4 regions of the Lederbergia graminis genome follow, and region 1 is predicted to be linked to each of the others. Evidence: riboswitches for the same ligand, from Rfam matches in the RefSeq annotation. Region 1 holds a riboswitch; each other region holds the start of a gene.
The links. Region 1 has a riboswitch for S-adenosylmethionine ahead of metK (methionine adenosyltransferase). Riboswitches for the same ligand answer to the same signal wherever they lie in the genome.
Positions count from the first base shown of each region.

Region 1 (7,965 bases):
CGATACAACCGCAGATATACTACTTGGCATTTACAAGCCACTTGAAAAACACGTATGGATGCTAAACGCATTTGTATCAAAATAAAGTATAAATAATCAAGGCTTCCAACTTTAAAAGTTGGAGGCTATTTTAATTTCATGAATTATTGATTTGCTACTTGCGTGTTCATCATGCCCAGTTGAAGGGAGAATTGAAAGGATCGGTCACGTTGGAGGAGTCATCATGCCTGGTTGAATGAAAATTTGATCGAAGTGGTCACGTTGAAGGCGTCATCATGCCCGGTTGGATGAAAATTTGAGCGAAGAGGTCACAATGGAGCGTTGATCGTGACCGGTTGGATGAAAATTTGATTGAAGAGGTCACATTGGAGTGTTCATCGTGCCCGGTTGAAGGAAGAATTGAAAGGAGTGGTCACGTTGGATGCGTCAACGTTCCCGGTTGGAAGGGAAATTGATTGAAGTGGTAACAATGGAGCGTTGATCGTGCCCAGTTGGAGGAAAAATGGAATGAAGTGGTCACGCTGGAGTGTTCATCATGCCCGGTTGGATGAAAATTTGATTGAAGTGGTCACGTTGGAGGCGTCATCGTGCCCGTTTGAAGGAAAAATGGAATGAAGTGGTCACGCTTGAGGGTTGATCGTGCCCGGTTGAAGGGGAAATTGAAAGGATCGGTCACGTTGGAGGAGTCATCATGCCTGGTTGAATGAAAATTTGATCGAAGAGGTCACATTGGAGCGTTCATCGTGCCCGGTTGGATGAAAATTTGAGCGAAGAGGTAATAATGGAGCGTTGATCGTGCCCAGTTGGAGGGAAATTTGATCGAAGTGGTCACGCTAAACTCGTCATCGTGCCCACTAAAAAAATTCATAAACGCAAATAACCTGATTCAAAAAAGGTAAACTGCACCTTACTTGAATCAGGTTATTTTTGTGTAAATGTCAACGTCACACTCTTTCAACTACCCTCATCGATAAACAGGTCCTCTCACTTTCCAGGCGGCAGGGGCTCGGGCTTAAATAATCTTAACCCATGGAATTTTGAAAGGGGACTACTTTGTTGAAGTACATTTTCCGGTCTCCCTTAAAACAGTCCTTGCGATTTCTATGTATCCTAATGAAGGTTTTTGGATTCGTACTGGTAGTTTTCGTCTACTTGGGCGAATTTACCTTTAAGTGATTCTAGTAAATAAAGGCGAACAAAATATTGTAGTTCGTGATCATCCATTTCTTCGATAAGTTCTAATAGCTCTTTGCGATCAAAATTTTCTAATACTGCAAAGGTAACCATATCTAGGTCTTCTTCATCTTCTGTCAATTTGTTACGGTACATTTCAAATATTTCATCGACTAGTTTCAAGTGTGTCACCTCTTTCTTCTATCATGTCTGTTTTCTTATACCCCAATTATGACGAACAAATGCGTTTAATTTATTCCTAGTTGCTTAGGAATAAATTTTCTCTGAAGCGGTAATATAACAATAATTAATTGACTGAGAGAAATAGGAGGTTGAGAAATTGTGGATGACAATAAGCAAACATATTATATATCCATTGGTCCCGGAGAAATTCTGACTGTACCAAATGCGTCGCCGTGGCAATTTAAAATTGAAGCAACACAGAGTGAAATTAAGCAGTTACGTCGCCTCTTTAATGCAAACATTGATAATAGAAGTGATGAAACTATTCGTGCTATGACCCCTATTCAAGAATACCATAACGATGCTCCAAATGATCGATATGATGGAAATTTAGTGAAAATATATGAAATGATTCATCAACTAGGGGATGAGGAAGCAAGATCCCATATTGAAGGTATGGGAATATTGCAGAATTTTACGAGTGAATGAAAAAAGAAAAAGCCCGAGTTTCGGTTTTAATCTCATATAGAGATAAAACCTTCTCCGGCTTTTCATATTTTAGTTATTATCTATCTCTTTTGCATTATCCAAAGCTTCTTGAGGAACTTCTATGCTATCTATCGCATTAAAATCAGCATAGCTAGAAGTAATTTCTTGTACAATATTCATTTTTTCACCTTCAAGATCTGCTTCAATATCCATCATAATATTTAATTTGGAAGTAAAGAATGTTTCTTTATCAATGTAAATTTCATATTCCACGTTATTAAATGTCATGAAGTCAGCAAGACTGGCGTCAATTTGCATATCCTCTGGCATCGAACTTATAGCAGTTTCTTTTAAAAACTCTTCAAATTTTTCCCCTTCTGCTTTTAACGTTAATATGAAATTTTCGTTATCTTGTTCAAATGTAAAATCTTCTTCAAAATTCTTTAATTCTTCCAATTGATCAGCTGGATTTGTTTGACTATTTTCTAATTCAAGAAATTGGTCTTTTAAGTCAATCGGTAGTTTCATCCATAATTCTTGCGTTGGTTCAAACATAAAGAATCCGTCTTCTGTTAAATACATATCCATAACAACACTTTGTTCTTGTTTTTGTTCACCTAATGTCATAAAGTATTCCATTTTTTGATGAACGTTTATTGGATCCAAAATAATTTTCATGTCCAATTTGGATTTTGTATCCATAGTGATATTTTTAACATTCATCTTATAATTTAAGTCCATTTTTGTAGAAAAGCTTTTTAAATTCTTATTTGCTTCTGTTGATTTTTCAAGTACTTCAGATAATGTCAAATCACTTATATTTTCTGTAGTACTGCTACCACTTTTCCCATCTTTTGATTTAGTAGGTGTAGCTGTTTGCCCGCACGCTACTAATAATGACATAATCAGAATAATAAGAGTTCCACACCATAATTTCCTCAAATGATTCAGCTCCCCAAAAAAAATTAGCAAAATGTTAACTATTTGCTCTTTTCACTTATATACGATTTATTTATCATAAAGGATTCAAAAGAGAAGAAAAAGCGTATAAAGTCCTAGAAGTGCAGACAGGCATTTTTTCACGAAATAGAAAGCATAATGTTGAGTTACGATAGTAGGGGGAATATGGATGATAGAGTTCTTTGATATAAATGGGAATAAGGTGATGTTGTGTTTTGAAAGAGATGCATTTCCTTTACGAGCTTGGCATGTTTTAGTTCTATCTCGATATCAAGGCAATTGGCTTTTAACTAAGCATAAAGAGCGGGGACTAGAATTTCCTGGTGGTAAATTGGAACAAAAGGAATCAGTTGAAGATGCTGCATTCCGAGAAGTATATGAAGAAACAGGGGGTATCGTAAAAAATATTTATTATATTGGAGAATACTATGTAAATGATGAGAAAAATGGTCCGTTTGTAAAAGCAATTTGCTTTGCTGATATCGAGAAACTAGAGAGTAAGAAAGATTACTTAGAAACAAGTGGTCCTATAATAAAATCAAATAACTTAAAAAACGAATTAAAAAATAGTGAATACAGCTTTATCATGAAAGATAAAATTGTTGAACTATCATTGGAAGCAATAGAAAAACATGGATTATTGAATAAAGGTGATAAGGAATGAATCAATCATTAATTGTAGATAAACAGCCATATCCTTCTCCGAATCCTAAGGTTCGCTTATATTTAATTACTTATTTATCTGATGGATACCATGTGAAAGGATTTCTTGCTGAGCCGAGGGCTGCGGGCGAATATGATGGTTTTTTATATTTGCGTGGAGGAATCAAAAACGTTGGAATGGTTCGTGCAGCAAGGATAGCACAATTTGCATCAGAAGGCTTTATCGTTTTTGCCCCATTTTATCGTGGAAATCGTGGTGGCGAAGGGAATGAAGATTTTGGTGGTGATGATCGCAATGATGCTTTCACAGGTTTTGAAGTATTAAGTAATTATCCAAATGTGAAGCAAAATCGAGTACATATCTTTGGATTTTCTCGCGGTGGAATAATGGCGTTATTTACAGGTATCCAATTTCCACAAGCAGCTTCAGTTGTTACGTGGGGAGGAGTTTCGGATGTAGCATTAACGTATGTTGAGCGAGAAGATATGCGAAGAATGATGAAACGAGTCATTGGAGGTACACCAAAAACAGCTTTAGAAAAATATCAACATCGAACACCTCTTTATGAATTGGAAGCTCTAAAACCTCCAGTTCTAATCATCCATGGCGAGCGCGATGATAATGTGTCTGTAGAACATGCTAAAAGATTAGAAGAAAGATTGATATCATTAGATAAAACAGTGGAAACTTGGTATTTTTCTGACTTGACTCATTATTTTCCACCTCATATAAATCGTGAAATTGTGCATAATTTATGCAATTGGATGAAAAATCAAGGAAATAACATATAATAGAAGAGAAGGATAAAAAATAGAGGGGGAATGGAATAATGGGAATGCCACTTGAGTTAAACACAATGATTGTCACAAAAGGTAAAGAAAAGAGATTGAAGGATAATTTATTTTTATTGACAAAAAATGGTTATAGATTGTACCCCTTAAATATTCCAATTGAAGTTCGCTCCTTTATGGATAGTGATGCAAAAGCAACTGCATGTATAAAAAAGTTAGAATGGGAAAACGAAAAAACAATTATTACGTATGAGTTATTGTCATTAAATTCCATTAATTAATGATATGATCTAGTTGACAGTAACTGACACATTGCGTTATGATTTTATATTGAACGGATACTCTTATCCTGAGATGGTGGAGGGAACAGGCCCTGTGAAGCCCAGCAACCTACTTTTGTTATTTATACGAAAGCAAGGTGCTAACCTGTTGCGAGGTATTGCCTCGAACGATAAGAGTGAAAGGCTCGGAAAATGGATAAACCTTTCCTCATGTTAAAGGAAAGGTTTTTATTATGTACATTTAGCGTCTTTTTCATATTTTTCATCATTTGAGGAAATCGAGTTCCGTTAACATTTGATAGATACACGAATAAAGGAGGAACTGTAGTGTCGAAAAATCGACGTCTATTTACATCTGAATCTGTTACAGAAGGACATCCAGATAAAATCTGTGATCAAATATCTGATTCTATCCTGGATGAAATTCTTGCAAAAGACCCAAATGCACGTGTTGCTTGTGAAACATCAGTCACTACAGGACTAGTGCTTGTTGCGGGAGAAATTAGTACGACCACATATGTTGATATTCCAAAAATTGTTCGAGATACGGTAAAAGATATTGGTTACACTCGTGCAAAGTATGGGTTTGATTATGCTACATGTGCGGTTATCACATCGATTGATGAACAATCTCCTGAAATTGCAGCAGGAGTTAATCAAGCATTAGAAGCACGTGAAGGAAGAATGACGGAAGAAGAAATTGAAGCGATTGGCGCTGGTGACCAAGGACTAATGTTTGGTTATGCATGTAATGAAACACCAGAATTAATGCCTATGCCAATTTCTCTTGCGCATAAGCTTTCTCGAAGACTAACAGAAGCACGGAAACAAGAAATAATCCCATACTTACGACCAGATGGTAAAACACAAGTTACGGTTGAATATGATGAAAATGACAATCCTGTTAGAGTGGACACCATTGTTATTTCCACACAACACCACCCAGAAGTAAGTCTGGAGAAAATTACACAAGATATGAAAGAGCTTATTATAGCTCCTGTAGTTCCGGACCATTTGATCGATGATAAAACAAAGTTCTTCATTAATCCAACAGGTAGTTTTGTTGTTGGCGGACCACAAGGGGATGCTGGTCTAACTGGAAGAAAGATTATCGTTGATACTTATGGAGGATATGCACGTCACGGAGGTGGAGCATTTTCTGGTAAGGATCCAACGAAAGTGGACCGCTCTGCTGCATATGCGGCACGATATGTGGCCAAAAATATCGTTGCTTCCGGATTAGCAGATAAATGTGAAGTTCAACTTGCATATGCAATTGGAGTAGCAGAACCAGTTTCTATCTCTGTTGATACATTCGATACAGGGAAGGTTTCAGAAGAAAAGTTAATTGTTGCAATTAGAGAAAACTTTGATTTGCGACCTGCTGGCATCATTCGTATGCTCGATTTACGTCGTCCGATATATAAACAAACCGCTTCATATGGTCATTTTGGTAGAACAGATATTGATTTACCATGGGAAAGAACAGATAAAGCTGAAGCGATTCAAACAACATTAAAATTAATAAAGTAACAAACAAAGCTGCCAATTTCAGGCAGCTTCGTTTGTTTATTGAGGAATACTAATAACATCACATGTGATTGTTACAGGATTGAAATGATTGTTTTACTGCAAATTGAATTAAAGCATGATAAAATATACTAATGTGTAACATAATGTAACATATTTTTACAAGTAATTTATATGAATTTAATTAGAGTAGGTGACAAATAGATGTGCGGTTTTATTGGTTGCATTCATGATTTGGCAGTGGAGAATCGCGAGCCTAGTCAACCTTTATTTAAGCAAATGAATAATGTAATCACTCATAGAGGTCCGGATGATGAAGGATATTTCAGTGATGAACATATCCAATTCGGTTTTCGACGTCTAAGTATTATTGATATTGAAAGTGGAAAACAGCCTCTTTCATTTGAAAATGAAAGGTATTGGATAATTTTTAACGGAGAAATCTATAACTTTGTAGAACTAAGAGAAGAATTAGTAGCACAGGGAGTACAGTTCGCTACTGCTTCTGATACGGAAGTTATTATCGCCCTTTACAGTCAAATGAAGGAGCAAGCAGTGACGAAACTTCGTGGTATGTTTGCTTTTATGATTTGGGACAAGGAAAACAAAGAATTATACGGTGCACGTGATCCATTTGGAATTAAACCATTCTTTTATAAAGAAGAAGAGAATAGAACATTTTTTGCATCCGAGAAAAAAAGTATATTGCTTGCCATGGATGAAAGTACTTTAAACTCAGCTGCATTGCAACAATATATGACATATCAATTTGTACCCGAGCCAGAAACGATGACAACTGGAATTAACAAGCTTGAGCCGGGACATTATTTTGTGAAAAAACCAGGTCAATCAATTGAAATTAAACGCTATTGGAAAGCAAGTTTCCAACCGGTTCATAAGTCAGAGTCTGAATTTATTAAAGAAATAAAGGATGTAATGTTCGATTCAGTGAAGCTTCATATGAGAAGTGATGTACCAGTTGGTTCTTTCCTATCAGGTGGGATTGATTCAACTATTATCGCATCAATCGCAAAAGAATTTCATCCAAATATAAAAACATTCTCTGTTGGTTTTGAGCGCAATGGCTTTAGTGAAATTGATGTTGCTAAAGAGACGGCTGATAAGCTTGGTGTAGAGAATATTAGTTACGTAATTTCTCCTGAAGAATATATGAATGAGCTACCTAAAATTATGTGGGTGATGGATGATCCGTTAGCAGATCCAGCATGTGTGCCACTATACTTCGTTGCACGTGAGGCACGTAAGCATGTTAAAGTAGTACTTTCTGGTGAAGGTGCGGACGAGCTGTTTGGTGGATATAACATCTACCGTGAACCACAATCTTTAGAGGTTTTTAATAAAATTCCATATGTTGGTAAATGTTTGCTTCGTGGCCTTGCTAAAGTACTTCCGGAAGGCGTAAAAGGAAAAAGCTTTATCGAACGTGGTTTAACTCCTATGGAGGAACGCTACATTGGAAATGCAAAAATGTACTCAGAAGAAGAGAAAAAACAACTATTAAAGCAATATAATCCTAGTATCGACTATCGTGATGTAACAAAACCGCTATATGCAGATACTGTAGGGTATGATCCGGTAGATCGTATGCAGTACATTGATATCCATACATGGATGCGCGGTGACATTTTACTAAAAGCTGATAAGATGACGATGGCTCATTCGCTTGAACTTCGTGTACCTTTCTTAGACAAAGAAGTATTTAAGGTAGCTTCTCGTATTCCAACTAGCTTGAAGACTGCTGAAGGTACTACTAAATATGTGTTAAGAAAAGCTGCTGAAGGAATCATACCAGAACATGTTTTAAATCGTAAAAAACTAGGCTTCCCAGTACCAATTAGACATTGGTTGAAGGATGAAATGTATGATTGGGCGA
Region 1 is NZ_JBHSMC010000018.1:13,423-21,387, forward strand. It holds gene ACFPM4_RS13970 (Dps family protein) at 1-85, shown strand, start outside; gene ACFPM4_RS13975 (DUF6154 family protein) at 1,111-1,356, opposite strand; gene ACFPM4_RS13980 (hydrolase) at 1,516-1,845, shown strand; gene ACFPM4_RS13985 (DUF6612 family protein) at 1,915-2,787, opposite strand; gene ytkD (RNA deprotection pyrophosphohydrolase) at 2,975-3,469, shown strand; gene ACFPM4_RS13995 (alpha/beta hydrolase family protein) at 3,466-4,260, shown strand; gene ACFPM4_RS14000 (DUF2584 domain-containing protein) at 4,299-4,541, shown strand; SAM riboswitch class I at 4,602-4,718, shown strand; gene metK (methionine adenosyltransferase) at 4,869-6,074, shown strand; gene asnB (asparagine synthase (glutamine-hydrolyzing)) at 6,276-7,965, shown strand, end outside.

Region 2 (7,965 bases), on a different contig from region 1:
AGTTTCAGGTTTTCTTCCTAAAATTGCTGTCACTTGATCAAAATCTTCTACTGGAGTTGCAGAGAAAAGTAGCAATTGGCGGTCGTTCATTGCTGATTTTACAACCGTTCGAACAGTTTCAAGGTGTTCTTTTCCTAATAACTGGTCGCCTTCATCCAAAACAATAGTTTTTACTTCGTGCATTTTTAACTTTTTCAGTTTTATTAATTCTAAAATTCTTCCAGGTGTACCAACAATGATTTGTGGTCTTTCTTTCAGTTTATCTATTTGTCTTTTTATGTTGGCACCACCAACTAATGATGCTCCTTTAATTTTCGTCCCTTTCACCCATTTTTGAACTTCTTGATAGATTTGCATGACAAGTTCACGTGAAGGAGCTAAGACAACCGCCTGTAATCCATTCGCATCCTCATTTATTTGCTGAAGGACTGGTAGTAAGTAGGCAACCGTCTTCCCGGTACCTGTTGGTGATTGGGCGATCATATCTTTCCCAGCTAAAATTTCTGGGATAGCTTCATTTTGAATATCTGTCGGTTTCGTAAAACCACTTTCTTCCCATGTTTTTTGCAACGCTGGCTTTAATGTATGTAAAAATGTATTCTCACTCATTATAATTCTCCTTTATGTCTCAAATCCTTCTCCACATCATACTACAACTAATGAAAAAAATAAAAAACTGCCTCCATTGGAGACAGTTATATTTTCAACTGGTGGATTCCATTTTCAAGTCGTTGATCCACTTCTTTCGCATCCTCTATATGATCGAGAATCATTTCATATGCTTGCGAGAATAGGTTTCTTGCTTCTTCCAATTCCTTTTTTACCGCTTCCGACAATTGCTTCTGTTCTTCTATCATATCTTGTACTGCACTGATATCTAGTTGACTATGCTCCACCGTTTTCATCATGTTGTTGATCTTATCAGCTGTATTTAAACTGACGAGAATACCTTTATCAACAAGTGCAGCACTTTTCTTCGTTGCTTGTAAAGCTATCTGTATATCCTCTTGAAGTGAAGTCGTTAATGCTTGAATGTCAGATGTGCTTTTTGCAGTGCTTTCTGCAAGCTTTCTAACTTCTTGGGCAACAACTGCAAATCCTTTTCCATATTCGCCAGCTCTTGCTGCTTCAATAGAAGCATTAAGAGCAAGCAAATTTGTTTGTGAGGCAATATTCTCGATCACACCAACGATCGATTGAATTTCACCTGAGCGCTCACTTAAATTCGTCATATTTTTTTCAGAAGCAAGAATCTCTACGCCTAATTCTTGAATTACATCTGCAGTATTTTTCACATCTTCAGAACCTTGTTTGGCATCTTCAACCATTTTTATAGAGAACTCTTTTAGCGAATTACCTTTGTCAAAAAGCTCATTTGATTTATTGGAAGTTTGATCACTTAAGTCAGATACATTCTCAAATCTCTTTTCAATTTTCTTAACGGCATCTCCAAGTTCATGATGCTGAGCATTTACTTTCTCATGCTGATCGACAGCTGCATGAATTTCCTCTTGTACCTTCAATAGCCATTCTTTATCCGCCATATCTTTATGCTGATAAGAAGATTTGAGTTGTTCTATTTCCTTTTGTAACTGTTCAATTCGTTGTTCTTTAGCCTTTTTCGTTTTAAACATAGCTGCGCCTCCCATGATGGATGCCTTTTTACCTACTATAGCATAAGAGAACAACTTTATAACAGTTTAATAGTTTGATTACTTTCTACCTACCAATTCCTTTTCACGAGCTTTTAACTCTCTACGCAAAATCTTTCCACTTATTTTTGTTTTTGGTAATTCTGATAAAATTTCAATTTCACGTGGTGCTGCATGTGCGGCTAGTCGATTTCGAACAAACAAGCGAATTTCCTCTATTAAGTTAACATCTTCTTGATAACCTTTATTTAGCACAAGGAATGCTTTTACTATTTCCCCACGTAAAGGATCTGGCTTTCCAATTACCGCCACTTCTGCTACTGCCGGGTGTTCCATCAGTTTGCTTTCAACTTCAAATGGACCGATTCTTTCCCCAGAGGAATTAATCATATCGTCACTTCTTCCTTGGAAAAACACATATCCATCCTCGTCTATTAATGCTAAATCACCAGCTACATACCATTCAGGACCAAATGGGAAATAGGATGCAAACTTTTCTGGATTTTTCCAAACTTCTTTCATGATTCCAGGCCAAGGAGCTTTTATCGCTAAATGACCGACTTCCCCACTTGGAAGTTGTTTTCCATCATCATCCAACACTACTGCCTCGATATTCGGTAATGGTTTCCCCATGGAGCCTGGTTTTATTGTCGTAGTCGGTAAATTTACGATTAGTTGTGCACCTGTTTCCGTCATCCACCATGTATCATGAATTCGTAGGTTAAGATGTTCCAATCCCCAATAAATTACTTCTGGATTTAAAGGTTCACCTACACTTAAAATATGACGAAGGTTATGAAGATCATAGTTTTCTAGAATATCGTTTCCTTCCGCCATTAACATCCGGAAAGCAGTTGGTGCACTATACCATACAGTGACTCCTGTTTTTTCAAGTGTTTCATACCAACTATGTGCATTGAACCTTCCACCGTGAAGGACAAGCGTTGCCCGATTTAGTAATGGTGCAAAAATGCCATATACAGAACCAGTTACCCAACCCGGGTGAGCCGTGCACCAATATACATCATCTTCTTTTAGATCTAACACCCAACGTCCAGTAATATATTGGTGAATCATCGCACGATGGGCATGAATAATACCTTTCGGTTTTCCAGTCGAGCCGCTCGTATAATGAATATTTAATCCATCCTCCAGATCGACCCATTCTAAAATATCCTGTTTTACTACTACAGAACTTAGTTCATCTTGTATAGAAATTCCATTAATTGAGTCATCTGTTAGAAAAATCTTTTCTAAACTCGGTAGATCTTCTCTCGGAACTCTTGTCATAAACTCCTTATTCGTAATGAGAAATTTCCCTTCACAATCTGAAATTCGATCACGGACTGCTTCTTCCATGAAAGCTTCAAATAAAGGACCAACAATAGCACCAAGTTTAATCGCAGCTAATATAGCAATATAGCAATCTGGATGTTTCGGTAAGAATACGAATAAGAAGTCACCTTTCTTTACTCCGTGGTTCTTTAATACTTGTGCCCATCTATCGGTTTCTATTTTCAAATCTTTATAGCTTAATTTCCATTCCACATCTCCCTCTACATAATGGAGAGCTGTTTTGGAACCAAAACCATCCACTACATGGCGATTTACACATTCATAAGCCATATTAACTTTTCCCGTAACATGCCAACTGAAATGTCTTTCTATCGATTCCCAAGTTATAGTATCACCATTGGAATAGTCTGTTTTAAAGTTATATTGACCACTTCTCGGCTCAATAATTTGTTGCCTAGCCATGTAGATTACCCCTTTCCTTATTTAAATCAAGAAGATGTAGAATTTCAGCCTTCTTTTCTGCCAGTTGGATATCTCCTCTGGAACGTGGTTTTGCTTTATCTATTCTAATTTCCGCATAAATTTCTCCTGGTTGTCCCCGTAAAATAATGATGCGATCACATAAATATAAAGCTTCATCTATATCGTGAGTTACGAGTACCATCGTTGTTTTTCGCTCTTCCCAAATCGATAATAGTAAATCTTGCAGCTGCATTTTTGTAAATGCATCTAATGCGCTAAATGGTTCATCTAGTAAAAGCACATCCGGTTCCGTGATAAGGGAGCGCGCAATTGCTGTTCTTTGTGCCATCCCTCCAGATAAGTCTTTAGGGAAGTTACGTTCAAATCCGCTCAAACCGACAAGTTCAATTAATTCATTTGCTAACAATTTTTGTTTTTCTGTTTCTGCTCCAAACGTAATATTATTTATTACTGACAGCCATGGCATAAGCCTTGGTTCTTGGAACATCATCCCTACACTTTTATCTCCTAGTGAATACTGACCCTCAAACTGTTGATCGAGTCCTGACAGCACTCGAAGTAATGTACTTTTTCCACAACCACTAGTCCCAAGTACTCCAATTATTTCTCCTTTTTGGATTGAAAAAGTAAGATTCTTAAATCCTACCTTCCCCTCATTAAAAGTTCGAGTTATATTTTGAACTGCGAGCACCGTTGCATCCCCCTTTAACGTTGATTTGATAAACTATCTTGCCAGCTCAATGATTTTGTTTCTAATAATTTCAATAATGAATCCGTGATTTTCCCAATTAGCGCAAACAATAATATACTCGCTATGACAATTTCCGGAGAATACGTATTTTGGCCTAAGATGAGTAAATAACCTAACCCTTTACTAGCCCCCATTATTTCTGCGGCAACAACAAACATCCAACCAAGTCCTAGCCCACTGCGTAATCCTACGAGAAAAGATGGCAAAGCAGCTGGCAAGATGATTTTCCGTAATGTTTTCACGGAACTAAACTTATAAATTTTTCCAACTTCGATTAACTTCCGATCAACGCCTTGAATACCAGAAACGATGTTTAAGTAGACTGGAAAAAATACACCTACTGCAATTAATGTCACTTTGGATGGCTCCCCTATCCCCATCCACAAAATGAATAAAGGTACCCATGCTAGAGATGGGATTGCACGAAATGCTTGAATAAGTGGATCCATCAATTTTTCAAACAGAGAAAAATAACCAACGATTGCTCCAAGAACAACAGCTACTATCGTTCCAATGAAAAATCCAAGAACCACCCGATATAATGTAATGCCAATATGATCAATCAATATTCCTTCTTTGCCCATTTCTACAATTTCTTCAAATATTTTTGATGGAGTTGGTAGTAAATGCGCTTCTATAAGTCCTACTCTTCCAGCAATCTCCCAAATAATTAATAGAATAATAGGGATAAGGCTTCCAAGAATCCATCTCTCATTTGCTTTATAGGAAAATTTCGAGCGTTTTTCTCGTTTTGATTTTTTTACGGGAACTGAAATTGTTTCTGTACGGCCACTCATGTTGTCCACCATCCTTTATTTATTCAAAATAGTCCGGGTTAATTAAATCATTAACAACCTTATCTACATCCGTATCCGAATCAATTACACCTTCTGTTTTCAATACATCACCAGCTGCTTTAATTGTTTCAATTTGCACATCACCTGGTTTTGATGCTGAAAAATCGTTACGTTCTAATTGAAGCTTTGCTACTTCAATATCTATTTGTGCTTCCTTCGCTAAAATCTCTGCTGTTTCCTCTGGATTATCAATTGCCCATTGCCTTGCTTTCTCATAAACTTCGATAACTTTACTTACATACTCTGGGTAATCTTCTGCAAATTTTGATCTTACATTCAAAGTTCCATACGTGTTAAAGTCTGCATTACGGAAGAATAGATGAGCCCCAGAATCTTTTTCCACTCTTGCCATATGAGGATCTAATCCTGCCCATGCATCTACTTCACCAGATAGTAGTGCAGCTGCTCCGTCTCCATGTTGAAGATTAACAATTTCTACATCTTTGGCAGAAAGGCCATGTGCATCTAAAGCACGAAGCAAGAAAATATACGGGTCTGTACCAATTGTTGCAGCAACCTTTTTCCCTTTTAAATCATTGACAGACTTAATGGAAGAATCTTTTGCAACGAGAGCCGTCCATTCTGGTTTGGAATAAATATATACGGATTCAATTGGCGATCCTTTTGCTTTTGCCATTAAAGCAGCAGCACCAGCAGATGAACTGAAATCAACACTTCTGGAATTGAGGAATTCTAACGCTTTGTTACTCCCTTGACTTAGAACAAACTCTACTTCAATGCCTTCTTCCTCAAATACTTCTTCTGCAAAACCTTTCTCCTTTAAAATCAAGCTTGTTGGCGAATAGTAAGCATAATCTAAAATAATTTTCTTTGGCTTGCCACTCGCACTATCTGAACACCCTGCTAGCACGATAATTCCTATCAATAATAAAATGGTTTTCCAAATATTAATTCTCATTGTAAATCCCCCTAAATATAATTAATATGATTAGTTTACTTGGTTTAATATTTAAAAAAAGATATATAAAAAGAAAAGCCCCCTTCCTAAGAAGAGGGCGTTGTTGACGGTTCCTCCTCTTATCTTCCAGATTTTAAATCTGTAGGATGTAGCACCTTGTTTTAAAATAACAGGTTGCCGGGCTTCACAGGGCCTATTCCCTCCGCCACTCTCGATAAGAGATTCGATTTAGTTGTTTTACTTATGAATGGAGTATAGAACAGAGTTTTTTATCTGTCAACTACTTTTTTACACTTTTGGTTAAATATACCTATGCTTTGATTGCAATTAGGAGTTGATTAATGATATCTTGCCTATCTTCAATACCGACTGAAATGCGAACAACTCGTTCATTAATTCCAAGCTTTTCTTGAGCTGCTTTAGGTAAATTTCGATGTGATGTACCTAATGGATAGGAAACAGCAGTCTCTACACCACCTAAAGAAGGAACTACTTTTATCCATCCAAGAGACGAAAAGAATGAGCGAATGTCACAATGAGGTGCAAGTTCTATCGACACAATTGCACCATTACCTTTTTCTGATACATTATTTGGATAATATACTTTTGCTATATTTTCATTTTCCCTTAGTGAATCTGCAATAAATTGCGCATTCCTTGTTTGCTTCTCCATTCTTAACGCAAGAGTTTTAATGCCTCTACATGTTAACCATGCTTCAAATGGACTTAAATTCGCCCCTAAGCTAACCACCTTTTGTTTTGCAACTTGAATGATATCTTCACGGCCAACTACAATACCTGCAGAAATATCACTATGGCCACCAAGGTACTTCGTTGCACTATGGACAACAAGATCAACCCCATCAACACATGGCTGTAGTAAAAACGGTGTTGCAAAAGTGTTATCCACAATTGTTATTAGCTTATGTTCTTTCGCTATTTTAACAAGTAACGGTATATTTTCAGCTCTAAGTAATGGGTTCGTAATGCTCTCTGTATATAGTAATTTTGTATTTGGACGAATTGCTGCACGTATCTCCTCTTCATTCGCAAAGGAGACAAATGTAACATCGATACCAAAACTTCTAATTTCTTGATCTAATAGATGATAAGTTCCACCATAAAGGTCATCACATGCAACAATATGGTCCCCATTTTTTGCTACTGAAAGTAATGCTGATAAAATAGCTGACATCCCTGATGAAGCTGCTACACCAGCTTCTGCTCCTTCCAAAGCAGCAACGGCACTCCCTAATTCATCTGTATTTGGATTTCCGTAACGGGAATATAAGTAAGGTGTTTCTCCGTGAAAATAGCTTTCAAGCTCATCTAAATTATCAAAGGAAAAAGATGATGTTTGATATATTGGTGTTACTTTACTATTAAAATTTTTTGATACTTTCTTAGATTGATGTACAGTTTTCGTATGAAAAGACATGTCACTCATCTTTATGTCACTCTCCTAATTGCCGAATTCTAGTTTTTTCGAAAAGAATTATATTTGCGATTATACGCCTATTTCTGTTTTATGTCCAAGTATTTTTATGTGAATTGTGAATTTTATGTCGAAATATATAACATTCTGAAGGAATAGGTGGTACTTAGCTAGTACCAATGTTACATCGGCTTCCAATTTTTTGTGAAGTGGGTATGGGGGATTTCCTCCGTGCCCTCTTCCATTGCTTTTACTTGTTAGAGGGCACAATGGAGATTCTTGCGTGACCTAGTCTTCTTATATTTCTGTTAAGAGGGCATCATCATGACCGACTACACTACTTTTCCCTCTTAAGTGGGCACGATACAACGTTCAACGTTACCTCCTTAAGCATTTTCTTCATTAAGAGGGAATGCTGTGGCATTCAATGTGACCACTTCTGTAGTTTTTCCTAGCTAGAGGGCACGATGGAGCCTTCATCGAGACCACCTCCTACACTTTTCCTCCTAAGCGGGCACGAGGCGGTCTCCAATGTGACCACCTATCCCTTTTTTCCTCCTAAGTGGGAACGA
Region 2 is NZ_JBHSMC010000044.1:22,108-30,072, forward strand. It holds gene ACFPM4_RS19720 (DEAD/DEAH box helicase) at 1-609, opposite strand, end outside; gene ACFPM4_RS19725 (methyl-accepting chemotaxis protein) at 696-1,634, opposite strand; gene acsA (acetate--CoA ligase) at 1,713-3,410, opposite strand; gene ACFPM4_RS19735 (ABC transporter ATP-binding protein) at 3,403-4,122, opposite strand; gene ACFPM4_RS19740 (ABC transporter permease) at 4,137-4,979, opposite strand; gene ACFPM4_RS19745 (aliphatic sulfonate ABC transporter substrate-binding protein) at 4,999-5,958, opposite strand; SAM riboswitch class I at 6,075-6,179, opposite strand; gene ACFPM4_RS19750 (trans-sulfuration enzyme family protein) at 6,269-7,396, opposite strand.
Region 2: another riboswitch for S-adenosylmethionine. It lies ahead of ACFPM4_RS19745 (aliphatic sulfonate ABC transporter substrate-binding protein); the one in region 1 lies ahead of metK (methionine adenosyltransferase).

Region 3 (7,965 bases), on a different contig from region 1:
GAACAGAAAATTTAAGCTATCAAATGCAATTGTTGCTGGCGCAGTGGGTGTTATTGTTACCCTTGTTGCATTATCAGCACATAGTACTAAATTATTCTCATCCATATCAGAGTACTATATTGAAAATACAGCAGATAAAGCTGGTGGTGGTAATATGGTGAATGTCATTCTCGTTGATTTCCGTGGATTTGATACGATGTTTGAAATTGCCGTATTAGGGATTGCTGCACTAGGTATATTTGGAATGATTAAACTACGTCTTAATGGGAGGAATGAAAAATGAATACAAATGACCTCATATTAAAAACAACAACAAAAGTAGTAACATTTGTTATCATTTTATTCTCACTCCATATTTTCTTTGCTGGACATTATTATCCAGGTGGTGGGTTCGTTGGTGGCCTTCTAACATCAGGAGCAATAATCCTTTTATTACTAACATTCGATATTAAGACTGTAGCAAACAGTCTTCCCATTGATTATAAATGGATGATTGCCATTGGATTATTATTTGCCATAGGAACAGGTGCTGGGGCATTAATCTTTAATGTTCCCTTCCTTACCCATGCTTTTGATTATTTTCATCTCCCCATTTTAGGAAAAACATCGCTCCATACAGCGGTATTATTTGATATTGGGGTTTATTTAGTTGTTGTTGGTACAACGATGACCATTATACAAACGATTGGAGAGAGCGATTAATGGAGATTTTAATGTCTGTATTAATTGGTCTATTATTTGCTTGTGCCGTTTACTTAATGCTTTCAAAAAGTTTACTTAGGATTATTATTGGAACATCACTCTTAAGTCACGGGGCACACTTATTGTTGCTAACAATGGCAGGTGTGAAACGTGGAACGGTACCACTTCTTGGAGAAAATGCTGAGAGTTACACGGACCCGATACCACAAGCACTAATTTTGACCGCGATTGTTATTAGTTTTGGAGTCACCGCATTTTTCCTTGTACTTGCCTTCCGCACGTATCAAGAACTAAAAACAGATAACGTCGATGAGATGAGGGGTACTGAAAATAATGATTAACTTATTAATTCTTCCAATCATAATTCCGCTAATTACAGCGGCAATATTGATTTTTTTCTCAAAGAAAATTATTGTTCAACGCTGGATATCTACAATTTCTATGATCGGGACTATTACTGCTTCCCTTCTATTGATTAATAAAGTTGATAAAAATGGTATTCAAACATTAAACCTTGGTAATTGGGATGCTCCATTTGGAATAACACTCGTCTCTGATATGTTATCTGCACTCCTTGTTACAACAGCTTCTTTTATTGCATTGTGTTGTATTCTTTATTCTTTTAAAGGTATTGGACAAGCAAGGGAGAAATTTTATTATTACTCGATGGTGCAATTTTTACTAGTTGGTGTAAATGGTGCCTTTACAACTGGTGATATTTTTAATCTATTTGTCTTTTTTGAAGTCATGCTAATGGCCTCTTATGTACTCCTTGTTATTGGTGGTACAAAAGTTCAATTAAGAGAAACGATAAAATATTTGTTAGTTAATGTGACCTCCTCTGCATTATTTGTTATTGCTGTTGGTTACCTCTACTCTATCGTCGGTACTTTAAACATGGCCCATATTTCTGAAAGAATTGCTGAAGTGAATCAGCCTGGAATTGTTACTGTTATTGCAGTGTTATTTTTAATTGTTTTTGGACTAAAGGCAGCTATTTTCCCTTTATTCTTCTGGTTACCTGGTTCTTACTATGCACCTCCTGCACCAGTAATGGCGATATTTGGTGCATTACTTACTAAGGTTGGTGTTTATTCAATACTTAGAACCTACACATTGATTTTCTACCACGATCAAGGATTTACGCATGAGATTCTAATTGTCTTTTCACTAGCAACAGTGATATTAGGCTGTATTGGAGCAATTGCATACAAAGATATTAAGAAAATCATCATATATAACATCATTATTGCCATTGGTGTAATTATGTATGGTATAGGATTAATGAATAGTGATGGCTTAAGTGGTGCTGTTTTCTACTTAATACATGACATGCTTATTAAAGCAGCATTGTTCTTACTTGCAGGTATCATCATTGCTATTACTGGTTCTAGTAAGTATGAAAAATATAGTGGATTAATAAAACATTATCCATTCCTAGGTTGGGTATTCTTCCTTGCTGTACTTTCCCTAGCGGGGATTCCACCGTTGAGTGGATTTGTTGGAAAAATATTAATTGCTAGTGGTGGCTTTGGTAGTGGCGATATAGTTGGAGCACTTATCATCTTGTTATCTAGCCTGTTTGTTCTTTATTCTCTTATGAGAGTATTTATCAACAGTTTCTGGGGTGATACAACAAAAAGCAAACCAAACAAGGATATACATGTTGGGAAATTGCTCATTCCTGTGGTGATATTGATGATTTCTGCCGTTTCGTACGGTGTGTTTTCTGAAACAGTTAATTTTTATGTCATGCAAGCTGTAGAAGTTCTAATTAATCCTTCACAATACATTGACGCAGTGTTGTATTAACCACAGTAAGGAGGAATGCAAAAAGTGGCTTTTCAAATTTTATTAAATTTTTTACTAGCATCCATTTGGATGTTTTTCCAAAATTCAATTTCTGTAACGACATTTACAGTAGGCTACCTTCTAGGATTATTGATTATATTTATTATGCGCCGCTTCTTTTCATCGCGATTTTATTTTTATCGGATACTAGCTATAATAAAACTCTTGTTGATCTTTATACGTGAGTTAATATATTCGAACCTAGCAGTTTTAAGAAATATATTAAGTCCTAAACTTACCATTCAGCCTGGAATATTTGCTCTTGATACAAAGCTTACAGCAGAATGGGAAATCACCCTGCTTGCAAACTTAATAACTTTAACTCCAGGGACACTTGTAATAAACGTTTCAAATGATAAAAAAACACTCTATATCCATGCAATGGATATTAAAGATGTGGAAGATACGGTGAAAAGTATTAGAAATACTTTTGAGAAGACCATTATGGAGGTGAGTCGCTAGTGCTTGAAACTGTATTAACAATCGCACTTTTTGGATTTGCGCTATCATCCCTATTTTTATTAATACGTATCGTAAAAGGACCTACTACACCTGATAGAGTAGTTGCACTTGATGCAATGGGAATTAATTTGGCTGCAATTACAGCACTAGCTTCTATGTTATTAAGTACAAAGGCGTTTCTCGATGTGATTATTTTATTTGGTATCCTTTCTTTCATCGGAACTGTTTCATTTTCGAAGTTCTTACAGAAAGGGGATATTATTGAATATGAGCGCAGGGATTGAAATTACAATATGTGTTCTAGTTTTAATTGGTACATTTTTAAGCATTGTTTCAAGTGTAGGTGTTTTGCGTTTACCTGATGTATACACTCGTAACCATGCAGCATCCAAATCTACAACGCTAGGCGTATTAGTAACATTAGGAGCAACATTGCTTTACTTTTACTCTGCAGACGGAGAAATAAACCCACGAATTTTATTGGGAATAGTATTTATCTTTTTGACTGCTCCTGTATCAGGTCATTTAATAGCACGCGCTGCTTACTTTTCAGGAGTAAAACTACATAAGCGTAGTGTACAAGACGACTTAGACGTTAAGACAAAAGAGATAAAATCCAAATAAAATTGTTTATGTATCACCTTGCATTTGTAAATTTAATACAAAAATTCATCTTGACATCATCATATTACTAACGTTATGATTATTCTAATAATTTAACAATTGAATTACTTTTCTTATCAAGAGAAGCAGAGGGACTGGCCCAATGAAGCTTCAGCAACCAGCCTACTGGCAAGGTGCTAAATCCAGCGAACTTTTTAGGTTCGAAAGATGAGAAGGAACGAATGTCATAAACTCGTAAAGCCTTCTTTTGAAGGCTTTTTTTTAACGAAAGGAAGAAAATATGTATGAATTTACTAGAAAAATTAAAATCTAATGTACTAACCGCAGATGGAGCCATGGGAACATTACTATACTCATACGGTATTGATTATTGTTATGAAGAATTAAATCTTGCAAAACCAGAAATAATAGAGAAAATTCATCAAGAGTATATTTCAGCCGGTGCTGATATTATTCAAACAAATAGTTATAGTGCCAATGCTATTAAACTAGCTCGTCATGGTTTAGAAAACCAAGTAAAAGCAATTAACGAAGCCGCTATCAACATTGCTAAACAAGCAGCTGCACCTGGTGGACAATATGTCCTTGGAACAATTGGTGGCATACGTGGAATTCGCAAAAGTGATGCAACATTAGAAGAAATCATTACATCTGTAAATGAACAAGTACAATACCTCCTAGCAGGTAATCCTGATGGACTCTTACTAGAAACATATTATGATTTTGAAGAACTATCCACAGTAGTAACTCATTTACGAAAATTAACAGACACCCCCATTATTGCTCAAGTTTCTATGCATGATCCTGGTGTATTACAAAATGGACTAGCACTAAACGAAGCATTACACCAACTTGTATCGATAGGTGCTGATGTTGTCGGTGTTAATTGTCGACTTGGTCCATATCATACCATCCAAGCATTTGAATCTGTAACATTACCTAAAAACGCATTTTTATCTGCATTTCCAAATGCAAGTCTCCTTGATGTAGAAGATGGTCGTGTCGTCTTTGAATCAGAAGCTGATTATTTTGGACGTGCCGCTCTCCTTCTACGTGATGAAGGTGTTCGTTTAATCGGTGGTTGTTGTGGGACTACACCAAAGCATATTGCCGCTGTAAAAAAACGAATTGGAGAAATTCCTCCAATAAACAAGAAAACTGTCACTCCACAAAAACCAATCGTTATTCGAGAAGCTGAGCCAACTAAAAACGAACCACTCCATGAAAAGGCGAAAAAGAAAAGGACTATAATTGTGGAGCTAGATACACCTCGACACCTTGACACCACTAAGTTTATTGATGGAGCAAAAGTGCTAAATGAAGCTGGAATTGATGCTATCACAATGGCAGATAACTCCTTGGCATCTCCGAGAATTAGTAATATGGCAATGGGATCCATTTTAAAAATGGAAAACAACATTCGTCCTCTTGCTCATATTACGTGTAGAGATAGAAATTTAATTGGACTACAATCACATTTAATGGGACTGGATGCACTTGGAATTCATGATATTCTCGCTGTTACTGGTGACCCAACGAAAATAGGAGATTTCCCTGGTGCTACGAGTGTATATGATGTTTCTAGTATGGATTTACTTCAACTAATTAAAAAGCTGAATGAAGGTATTTCATTTTCCGGAAAGCCATTGCGGAAGAAAGCTAATTTCTCTGTCGCAGCTGCTTTTAATCCAAATGTTCACCAATTACACCGTGCCGTCCAACGCCTAGAGAAGAAAATAGCCAAAGGTGCTGATTATTTCATTACACAGCCTGTTTATACGAAGGAAAAAATTATTGATATCTATGAAGCAACAAAACATTTATCAGAACCGATTTTCATTGGTATTATGCCTCTTACAAACATACGAAATGCCGAGTTTTTACACAATGAGGTACCTGGAATAAAACTATCAGATGAAGTATTAGAGCGTATGCGGGCATGTGGAGAAAATCGTGAACAAGCGACAGCAGAGGGTGTTCAAATTGCAAAAGAACTAATTGATACTGCTGCTGATTTATTTAATGGTATTTATATTATAACTCCACTCCTAAGATATGACATGTCTTTACAGTTAGTTCAGCACATCCATCAAATCGATAACAAGAAAGAGAGAGAAGATACCTATGCCAAATCAATCAATTGAACAACAACTTCAGAATCGAATACTTATTTTCGATGGTGCAATGGGTACGATGCTACAAAATGCTAATTTAACAGCGGATGATTTTGGTGGAGAAGAATATGAAGGTTGCAATGAATACTTGAATCTAGTAAAACCCGAAGTAGTTTACAACATACATCGGGAGTATTTAGAAGCAGGTGCCGATATTATCTCCACTAATACTTTCGGTGGAACTCCTATTGTATTAAATGAATACAATCTCGGAGATAAGGCATATGAGATTAACTTCCGGGCAGCAGAAATGGCTAAAAAATGTACAAAGGAATTTTCCACATCAGATTGGCCACGTTTTGTAGCTGGTGCTATGGGGCCAACGACAAAAACGTTGTCTGTGACTGGTGGAATAACATTTGAAGAACTTTCTGATGACTTTTATGTACAAGCAAAAGCATTAATTGAGGGTGGCTGTGACTTACTCTTGTTAGAGACAAGCCAGGATATGCTTAATGTGAAAGCTGGCACACTTGGGATAAAGCGGGCTTTTGACGAAGTTGGTTTCGAAATCCCAGTGATGATTTCCGGAACAATCGAGCCAATGGGAACAACTCTTGCTGGCCAAAGTATTGAGGCGTTCTATATCTCCATTGAACATATTAAACCTCTATCTGTCGGACTAAACTGTGCTACTGGACCAGAATTTATGACAGATCATTTGCGTTCTCTATCTGATTTAGCGACAAGTTATGTTAGCTGTTATCCAAACGCTGGTCTTCCCGATGAGGAAGGACATTATCATGAGTCACCTGAATCTTTATCAAAAAAATTAGCAGGTTTTGCTGATAAAGGCTGGCTCAATATTGTTGGTGGTTGCTGTGGTACAACACCGGCCCATATACGTGCAATTCGTGATGCTGTTGATGATAAAGCACCTAGAAAAAAACCGGAATTGGCACATGGGCATGCTGTTTCTGGAATAGAACCACTCTTTTATGATGAATCGATGCGACCATTATTAATTGGTGAACGTACAAATGTTATTGGGTCACGTAAATTCAAACGACTAATCATTGAAGGTAAATTTGAAGAAGCTGCAGAAATTGCTCGTGCACAAGTAAAAGGCGGAGCACATGTTATTGATATTTGCCTTGCCAACCCAGATCGCGATGAGCTAGAAGACATGGTTAATTTTATGAAGGAAGTCGTTAAGAAGGTAAAAGTACCTCTTGTTATTGATTCTACTGATGAAAAAGTAATTGAGGCAGCTTTAAAATTTTCACAAGGAAAAGCCATCATTAATTCTATTAACTTAGAGGATGGTGAGGACCGTTTTGATGTCATCCTTCCCCTTGTGAAAAAGTATGGTGCATCTGTTGTAGTTGGAACGATTGATGAAACCGGAATGGCTGTCACACGTGAACGGAAACTAGAAATAGCCAAACGCTCCTACGACCTACTTGTCCATAAATGGGGACTACAACCGGAGGATATCATCTTTGACCCCCTCGTATTCCCAGTTGGAACAGGTGATGAACAATATATTGGATCCGCAATCGAAACAATTGAAGGAATTAGGCTGATTAAAGAGAAACTTCCACGTACATTAACAACATTAGGAGTAAGTAATGTTTCCTTTGGCCTCCCTCCAGTTGGACGTGAAGTACTAAATGCAGTCTATTTATATCACTGTACGCAAGCAGGACTTGATTATGCAATTGTTAATACGGAAAAATTAGAACGCTATGCATCTATTCCTGAAAATGAAATAAAGTTAGCAAATGATCTTTTATTCCATACAAATGATCAAACTCTTGCAGACTTTACAGATTTTTACCGTGATAAGAAAAAGGAAAAATCAGAAGATGATATACCAAAAACAGTTCCAGAGCGACTTGCTTATTATATTATCGAAGGGACGAAAGAAGGACTTATTCCAGATCTAGAAGCTGCATTAAAAATGTACGACACGCCATTAGATGTTATAAATGGGCCATTGATGGATGGAATGGCTGAGGTAGGTAGACTATTTAACGATAACCAATTAATTGTTGCGGAAGTTCTTCAAAGTGCAGGAGTTATGAAGGCATCTGTCTCCTTTCTGGAACAATTCATGGAAAAAAGTGAGGATGACTCAGGGAAAGGCAAGATTGTACTTGCCACTGTAAAAGGCGATGTTCATGATATTGGAAAAAACCTAGTAGATATA
Region 3 is NZ_JBHSMC010000004.1:41,615-49,579, forward strand. It holds gene ACFPM4_RS06035 (Na+/H+ antiporter subunit A) at 1-283, shown strand, start outside; gene ACFPM4_RS06040 (Na(+)/H(+) antiporter subunit B) at 280-702, shown strand; gene ACFPM4_RS06045 (Na(+)/H(+) antiporter subunit C) at 702-1,043, shown strand; gene ACFPM4_RS06050 (Na+/H+ antiporter subunit D) at 1,036-2,514, shown strand; gene ACFPM4_RS06055 (Na+/H+ antiporter subunit E) at 2,539-3,015, shown strand; gene ACFPM4_RS06060 (Na(+)/H(+) antiporter subunit F1) at 3,036-3,299, shown strand; gene mnhG (monovalent cation/H(+) antiporter subunit G) at 3,283-3,639, shown strand; SAM riboswitch class I at 3,750-3,853, shown strand; gene ACFPM4_RS06070 (bifunctional homocysteine S-methyltransferase/methylenetetrahydrofolate reductase) at 3,924-5,783, shown strand; gene metH (methionine synthase) at 5,764-7,965, shown strand, end outside.
Region 3: another riboswitch for S-adenosylmethionine. It lies ahead of ACFPM4_RS06070 (bifunctional homocysteine S-methyltransferase/methylenetetrahydrofolate reductase); the one in region 1 lies ahead of metK (methionine adenosyltransferase).

Region 4 (7,965 bases), on a different contig from region 1:
TGTCAACCTATAAATCTAAAAAGGTTAACACAAAAAAGTTTTATTTTTTTGTAACGAAAATTTAACTCGTGGTACTAATTTAGTGAACGCGCGTTGGAAAGGAGGCACCATGAACGAGCTCGAAAAAATATATGTGGAAATTCAACCTAGGATTTTCGCATTCTTTTATGTAAAAACAACGGATTCTGCCATTGCAGAAGATTTAACACATGACGTTTTTTATCATGCATTAAAAGGCTTTTCATCTTTCCAAGGAAAATCATCTATTCAAACATGGATATTTTCAATAGCACAAAATGTCCTTAAGAAATATTACAGATCTAAAAAATATTATCGCAATCTTGAAAATATGCTTACAGAAGACCAGAATCCAGTGCCTCCTTCCCCTGAGGATCTGTATATATTGAAGGAAATAAACTTGGAATTTGCTAAGCACATGAATAAATTAGATGACATCTCCAAAGAGATTGTCACTCTCCGTATATATGGGGAACTGTCCTTTCAAGAAATAGGAGAATTGTTAGGTAAAAGTGAAAACTATACGCGTGTAACATTCCACCGTGCAAAAATAAAGCTACAAAAGGAAATGAGGTCGAAGGATGAATAAGGACTGCTTTATCGCTGAGGATCTACTCCCTTTATATAATGAAGGCTTACTCCAGGACGTAACCGTCGAATGGCTCGAGTCTCACTTAGCAACATGCGAAAACTGTCGTGAACTTGCAGAAATATCGAAGGAACCAGTGGCGAAGGAAACAATTGAGTCAACTATTGATAATGAGAAGATGTTTACAAAAATCAAATTAAAACTATCTATTTTTCAGATTATCATCGTCGCAATATCATTTATCTTTGCAATAAAAACTTCGATGTTAAACAACAGTCTTGAGTTTATATTGTCCTATACTGTTTTGGGGGTTATTACGTATTTATTTTATAAGAGCTTTTGGATTGTTGGAGCGATTACTTTTTTACCTCTATTCATATGGTCACTCGTTGATTCTTTTATAAATTATTTCAACGGTCATATAAATTTCAACCAATTAATCCTAGGGTTTCCAGGTGCCTTCTTCATTGGAGCAATACATCTCATATTTGCATTTATTGGCTCTCTTGTTGGCCTGTTAATTCTTAAGTTAAAGGAAAGTGAGTGATGATAATGAACCTGAAAAAATTAATATATATTATTTTATTAATTGTTTTGATTGCTCCTATTTTATTACTTTATTTTTCCTTTAATGGCAACCCTGGATCCAAGTATTTCCTAAAAAAGGGATTAAATGAATTTCTTGAAACTGAATTTGCAAATTCAGAATATCGGATCAATGATGATGGGGTATATAACTTTAAGTTCAAAAATTACATCTATAGTGTTACAGAATTTCGGGATAATGACAGGATTGAATACGAGTTTGAAGTGAGAGGGCTAATAAAACCAAAAGAGATTCACTACTACCCTACGAATGTAGATGAAACACTTCAAATCAAGTTTAATGATCAGATCACAGATGAACTTAAAGCGGTATTGGAAAAGGAAATACCAGGGATTGTCACATATATTGAACCTTTTACGGAGGTATTAGAAGGAAAATATCCAAGCGATACAAAATGGAGTCATGATATTGAACTGATTCGCCCCTTCGATATTCTTTTCTTACTAGATGTGACTACTCTAACGAAAGAAGAAACACTAGAAGCGGCTCAGATCATTCAAGGTACCTTACAAGATTATCCTTATGGAGAGGCGAGAGTGGAAGGCTACGAAAAAGGAATCGATGAATATTCCCTTTACTCAATCAAATTTAATCATCATACAAAACTTACGATAGAAAGTATTAGCGAATATAAAGACTGAGGAACTGAACTAGCTAAGATACATCATTTATCATGAAAGTGAGTGATTGCTATTAAAAAGAAAAAGATTTTATATATCATTCTACTAATAATCCTTGTTGTAATTATCCTTTTCCTATATCAAATCTTCAACGGAAATCCCGTCTCAAAACATTATTTAAAAGCTGGGTTAGAAGATTTTTTGGAAGAAGAATTTCCTGATTCAGAGTATCGCATAAATGGTGATGGGGTTTATGATTTTACTTTTGGCATGTATGGATTTGATGTTACAGAGTTTCGAGGGGACGACGAAATCGAGTATGTTTTTGAAGTGTGGGGAGCGGTGAAGCCAACAGACATCCACTACTATCCTGTTAATACTGATTATGAGCTAGGAGCAAAGTTCGGAAAAGAAATTAAAGAGCAGCTTTACGAAGGAATAGATTCAGAAATACCAGGGATTGTCACACAGATTGAATTTTATCTTGATGTACTAGAGGAAAAATACCCTCCTGATACAAAATGGAGTCATGATATAGAGTTAATTGAACCGTTTGATATTAACTTTTCGCTTGATGTAACAAATCTTTCAAAGGAGCAAACTTTAGAAGTAGTTCAAGTAATTCAAAAAACATTGAATAATGGTAAATATCCTTATAATGATGCAAAGATTGAGGGTTTTGTCTATGCAAAAGGAAGTAAAGACTACGCTAAATACACCGTAAACTTCGATAAGGACACTGATATCTCCTTACGTGTTATTAATGAACATTCAAAATAAAAATAAAAAGGAATGGTGATTTTTCATGTGGGAAATTGCTTTTTATGGAATAGTAGCGCCGATTGCAACTTTACTTTTTTCTTTGTTGGTAACGATTAAATTTAAACGCTACTTTATCGTACCAATTATTCTATTCATTGGTCTTAATATCCTTACTATCATTCTACCAATGGTCCAGAACGTTGGTTGGCAAGCGCTATTTGGTTGGGCAACATTTTATACAATTGTATCCCTTGTTATTTCGCTGATTGTTTGGTTTATTAGAAAAAAATAAGATCATTCGAGGATAAAGGTCTCCTAGTACGGGGCCTTTATCTTTTTTCAAAAAGATGTAACTCGAATCTTGTCGACAATTATTTGTTGATTAATCCGATTGAGTTACTTATAATAAAAACCAGTAAGAAAATCCAATATTTTACTCTTATCAAGAGAGGTGGAGGGACTGACCCTGCGAAACCTCAGCAACCAGCAACATTGCATGGTGCTAATTTCAGAAGAATACACTGTATTCTAAAGATGAGAACAGTTATGGTTTGATTTCCTTCAAATCCCCTACCCTTCTCTCATCTTTTGAGAGGAGGTTTTTTTATTGTAAATTTATTCACAAAAATCCAAGTATACATCTATGTTTAGTTAATTATAAAGGAGGGAATTTTCAATGAGTGAAATTGTAATTCTATCTGGTAGTCCATTTGAAAGTTCGCGATCAGATCAAGTACTCCGATACTTAGGGCGCTTATTACAACAAAAGGGCTTTCAAGTTACACATATTTCCGTTCGTGACGTACCACATAATGATTTATTTTTCGCAAACTTCAATAGCCCAGTAGTAGAAAGAATCGCTAAACAAATCCGTGATTCGAGTGGCATCATCGTCGGTTCTCCAGTTTATAAAGCTGCTTTTTCTGGAGTATTAAAAACATTGATTGATATTTTACCGCAAGAAATTTTAGAAGGAAAACCAGTTTTACCTTTAATGACTGGTGGCAGCAAGTCCCACTTACTAGCACTAGAGTTTTCCCTAAAACCGCTATTAGCAACACTAAAAGGCCAAAACTTAAAGGGAATATACCTGACAGATCAGGAAGTGGATAAGGAAAGCTTAGAACCTATATTAGACATTGACACATTAGCAAGAACCAAAAAACAACTTGATTATTTTACTGAAATTATCAAAAAACAAAGCAACCCAATCCCGGAACACTATACCATTTAACAAAGGAGAATAATGATGACCAAAAAAAGAATTTATTTAAATGCATTTGAAATGAATTGTGCTGGCCACCAATCACCTGGACTATGGACACATCCAGACGACCGCTCCCATCAATATAAGGATAGTGATTATTGGATTGAACTCGCCAAAATTTTGGAAAAAGGACGTTTTGATGCTGTTTTTCTTGCAGATGTACTAGGGACATATGATGTATACAATGGTTCAAGGGATGCGGCCGTTCGCCAAGGAGCACAATCACCAGTCAATGATCCACTGCTTGTCGTTCCACTTATGTCATCCGTAACAAAACATCTTGGTTTTGGGGTTACTGCATCGGTTACACATGAACACCCTTATACATTCGCGCGGAGAATGTCGACTCTAGATCACCTAACAAAAGGACGAGTAGGTTGGAATATCGTTACATCATACTTAAAAAGTGCTGCAGTAAACATGGGATTAGAAGACCAGATTAATCATGATGAACGCTATGATATTGCTGCGGAATATTTAGAAGTTTGCTATAAACTTTGGGAGAGCAGCTGGGAAGATGATGCTGTAAAAGTAGATAAAGAGAATCGTATATATACGGACCCCGATAAAGTCCATGATATTAACCATGAAGGGAAATATTATAAAGTTCCTGGTGCTCATTTATGTGAACCTTCCCCACAAAGAACACCAGTACTTTTCCAAGCAGGTGCATCAAACAAAGGTAGAGAATTTGCTGTAAAGAATGCTGAACTAGTTTTTATTGGAGCACCGACACTTACTATTGCCAAAGCAACAGTGAAAAAATTACGAGATGATTCAGTTAAGTATGGTCGAAATCCCGATGAAGTGAAAATATTAACGATGGTCACTCCAGTTGTTGGAAGAACGGAAGAAGAAGCTCAAGAAAAATATAATGAGTATAAAAAGCATATTAGCTATGAAGGTGCTCTTGCTTTATTTGGAGGTTGGACTGGTGTCGACTTATCTGGTTATGACCCTTCTACAATTGTAAAGTATGTGGAAAACGACTCTATCCGCTCCGCTCTAGAAAATTATACGAAAGTGGATCCTACACGCCAATGGACTGTTGGGGAAATTGCTGAACAGATTGGGATTGGCGGCATGGGAATCAATATGGTTGGAACTCCAGAGCAAATTGCAGATTTAATTGAAGAATGGGTAAATGAAGCTGGTGTAGATGGATTTAACATTGCATATGCAGTTTCACCAGGAACGTTCAAGGACTTCGCCGAACTTGTTGTACCTGTTTTACAAGCTAGAGGCAGAGTGCCAATTGGATATGAGGAAACAACATTAAGAGGTAACTTATTTGGTGCTGGCCCACAACTTCCTGATCATCATCCAGGTAAAAGCTACACAAGAAAGGAAAAAATAGTTTTATAAATGTCCTATGACGATTATTTATGAAAAGTAGTCGTGGATACCATCGTCACGACCACTTTTCATAGAATAATAGTTGATACTCGTTTAGAGAAGCTTTATCAAGACGATTTCATTATGTATTCTAGTTCAGATTGTCGTGATGACCTTCCTCTCGACCATTTCAACCAGTAACCCAGCTCAAACCCGTCGTGACAACCTCCCTCTCAACCAGTTCAACTCATATCCTAGCCCAAACCCGCCTTGATAACCTCCCTCTCGACCAATTCAACCTACAACTTTGCTCAAACCCGTCATGATAACCTCTCTCTCAACCAGTTCAACCAGTAACCCAGTTCAAACCCGTCGTGACAACCTCCCTCTCAACCAGTTCAACCAGTAACCTAACTCAAACTCGTCGTGATGACCTTCCTCTCTACCATTTCAACCTACAACTTTGCTCAAACCCGTCATGATAACCTCTCTCTCGACCAGTTCAACTCATATCCTAGCCCAAACCTGCCTTGATAACCTCCCTCTCGACCAGTTCACCAAGTAACCTAGCTCAAAACCGTCGAGACAACCTCCCTCTCAACCTCTTCATCCCGTAACCTTGCCCAAACCCGTCGTGACAAGCTTCCTCTCGACCGTTTCATCCCGTAACCTAACGCAAATCCGTCGTGATAACCTCCCTCTCGACCAGTTCAACTCATATCCTTGCCCAAACCCGTCGTATAACAATCTCCCTTTCGACCACTTCTCATAACTATCGCTCACATACCTATCCCTAATTACATCATGCGACCAAGGAAATCGAATCTAAATAAAATACCCCGAACATCCAAAGGTTCGGGGTACTCTTATTTTATCGACTTATAAAAATTTTACACAAACTACTTCTGGCACTTCTACTTCTGAATCCAGCTTTGTTAACTTCCCTGTTTCTTGATCTCGAGCAAATAATACTAAGTTGCCTGTATGTTGGTTAGAAGCTACTAAAAATGCACCACTTGGATCAAATACAAAATCGCGTGGCCACTCACCACCAGAAGGAGTATGTTCAATAAACGTTAATTCGCCTGAAGCTTCATCGACTGAAAATACTGCGATACTATTATGACCGCGGTTTCCTGTATAAACAAAACGGCCATCCTTTGAAATGTGGATTGCACTTGCATCGTTTGTTTCGTTAAAGTCTTCTGGAATTGCACGGATATATTGCTTTTCTGTAAAAACACCAGTTTCTGCATCATAATCTAACACGACTACTTCAGAGCTTAACTCTGTTAGTAAATAAGCAATTTTTCCATTTGGATGGAATGTAAGATGGCGCGGGCCACTTCCTGCTTTAACTTTTAACGTGCTAACTTTCTCTAGCTTATCCCCAACTACTTTATATGTAACTACTTCGTCAATACCTAAATCAGCAACTACAAAGTACTTTTTATCTGGTGTATAGCCTGTAAAATGCACATGTGATTTTTCTTGGCGTTGATGAGGGCCTGTCCCTTCGTGCTGCACTTCAAATGCTAAAGGTTGAACTCCTCCATCTTCTTTTGTTTTGTATAAACTAACCGTACCTTTATGATAATTCCCTGTAACTAACGCATCGTCATGGATCTCCAAATGACATGGCGGTGCACCTTCCTGAAGATCTTCATTGATAAAAGTTAGCTCTCCATCTTTAATGCTATATGCAGCTACTCCACCTAATTTATCTTGCTGTGCTACTGAATATAAATATTGTTTATCTTCACTCACTGCTACATATGTTGGACTTCCAACTTTTGCAGCAACTTCTACATTTGTTAGTTTCCCTGCTTCTACATCTAAAACAAAACGATAAATTCCTTCACTGCTTTGTCTTGTATACGTTCCTGCATAACCTATGTATTTTTCAGCCACTATCGTTCTCTCCTTTATTTGTTTGCCCCCATTATAGCATAAGAAAAGCGAAACAATGTCATTACGGTATTCTGAATCAACGTAAAAAGAGAGTGCCATTATATCGACACTCTGACATTGTTATTTTACTGATAATCGCACACGAATTCCCGCAGGATCTTTCGTAATGAAGCTTCCCTGCTCTTCTGCTATATATTCACCAGCAGCTTGCAAACGATCTTTCACTGCTTGCAACTCATTTTCATCTGGTACTAAGATTGTAAACCATTTTAATCCTGCACTGTTTTCTGCTGGAGCTGGTGCACCTGCACTTCCCCATGTATTCATTCCAATATGGTGATGATAACGATGTTTTGAAATAAACAGAGCTTGACTTCCATAGTTCAATACTGGTTCAAAACCAAGTAAGTCACAATAAAACTGTTTTGTTTTTTGCAATTCATTGACTTGTAAATGTATATGACCAACTAACGTTTGTTCCGGCATTCCTTTCCAGCCTTCTGTCGATGCTTCCCTTAATATGCTTTCAATATCAAGTGCTACTGTCGTCATATGCACTTGATCACCATCCCACTTCCATTGATCTGTAGGTCTGTCTATATAAATCTCAATTCCATTCCCTTCAGGATCCGCAAGATATAGTGCTTCACTCACATGGTGGTCAGATGCACCTTGTAATGGATATTGCGTTTTAATAAAATAGTGAATAATATCTGCTAAATCAGAGCGATTTGGTAGCAAAAAAGCAATGTGGTACAATCCAGTAGAACGCGTCCGTTTTTGAATATCACTTGGTTGTTCCAGGGTTAAGATTGGAGTTTTACCGTCAGCTGTTAATGTAGCTTCCGTATCTGTT
Region 4 is NZ_JBHSMC010000027.1:142,024-149,988, forward strand. It holds gene ACFPM4_RS17680 (RNA polymerase sigma factor) at 110-607, shown strand; gene ACFPM4_RS17685 (zf-HC2 domain-containing protein) at 600-1,154, shown strand; gene ACFPM4_RS17690 (YfjL-like protein) at 1,160-1,855, shown strand; gene ACFPM4_RS17695 (YfjL-like protein) at 1,898-2,614, shown strand; gene ACFPM4_RS17700 (DUF2651 family protein) at 2,640-2,888, shown strand; SAM riboswitch class I at 3,033-3,137, shown strand; gene ssuE (NADPH-dependent FMN reductase) at 3,273-3,830, shown strand; gene ACFPM4_RS17710 (LLM class flavin-dependent oxidoreductase) at 3,846-5,228, shown strand; gene ACFPM4_RS17715 (lactonase family protein) at 6,078-7,109, opposite strand; gene ACFPM4_RS17720 (VOC family protein) at 7,230-7,965, opposite strand, start outside.
Region 4: another riboswitch for S-adenosylmethionine. It lies ahead of ssuE (NADPH-dependent FMN reductase); the one in region 1 lies ahead of metK (methionine adenosyltransferase).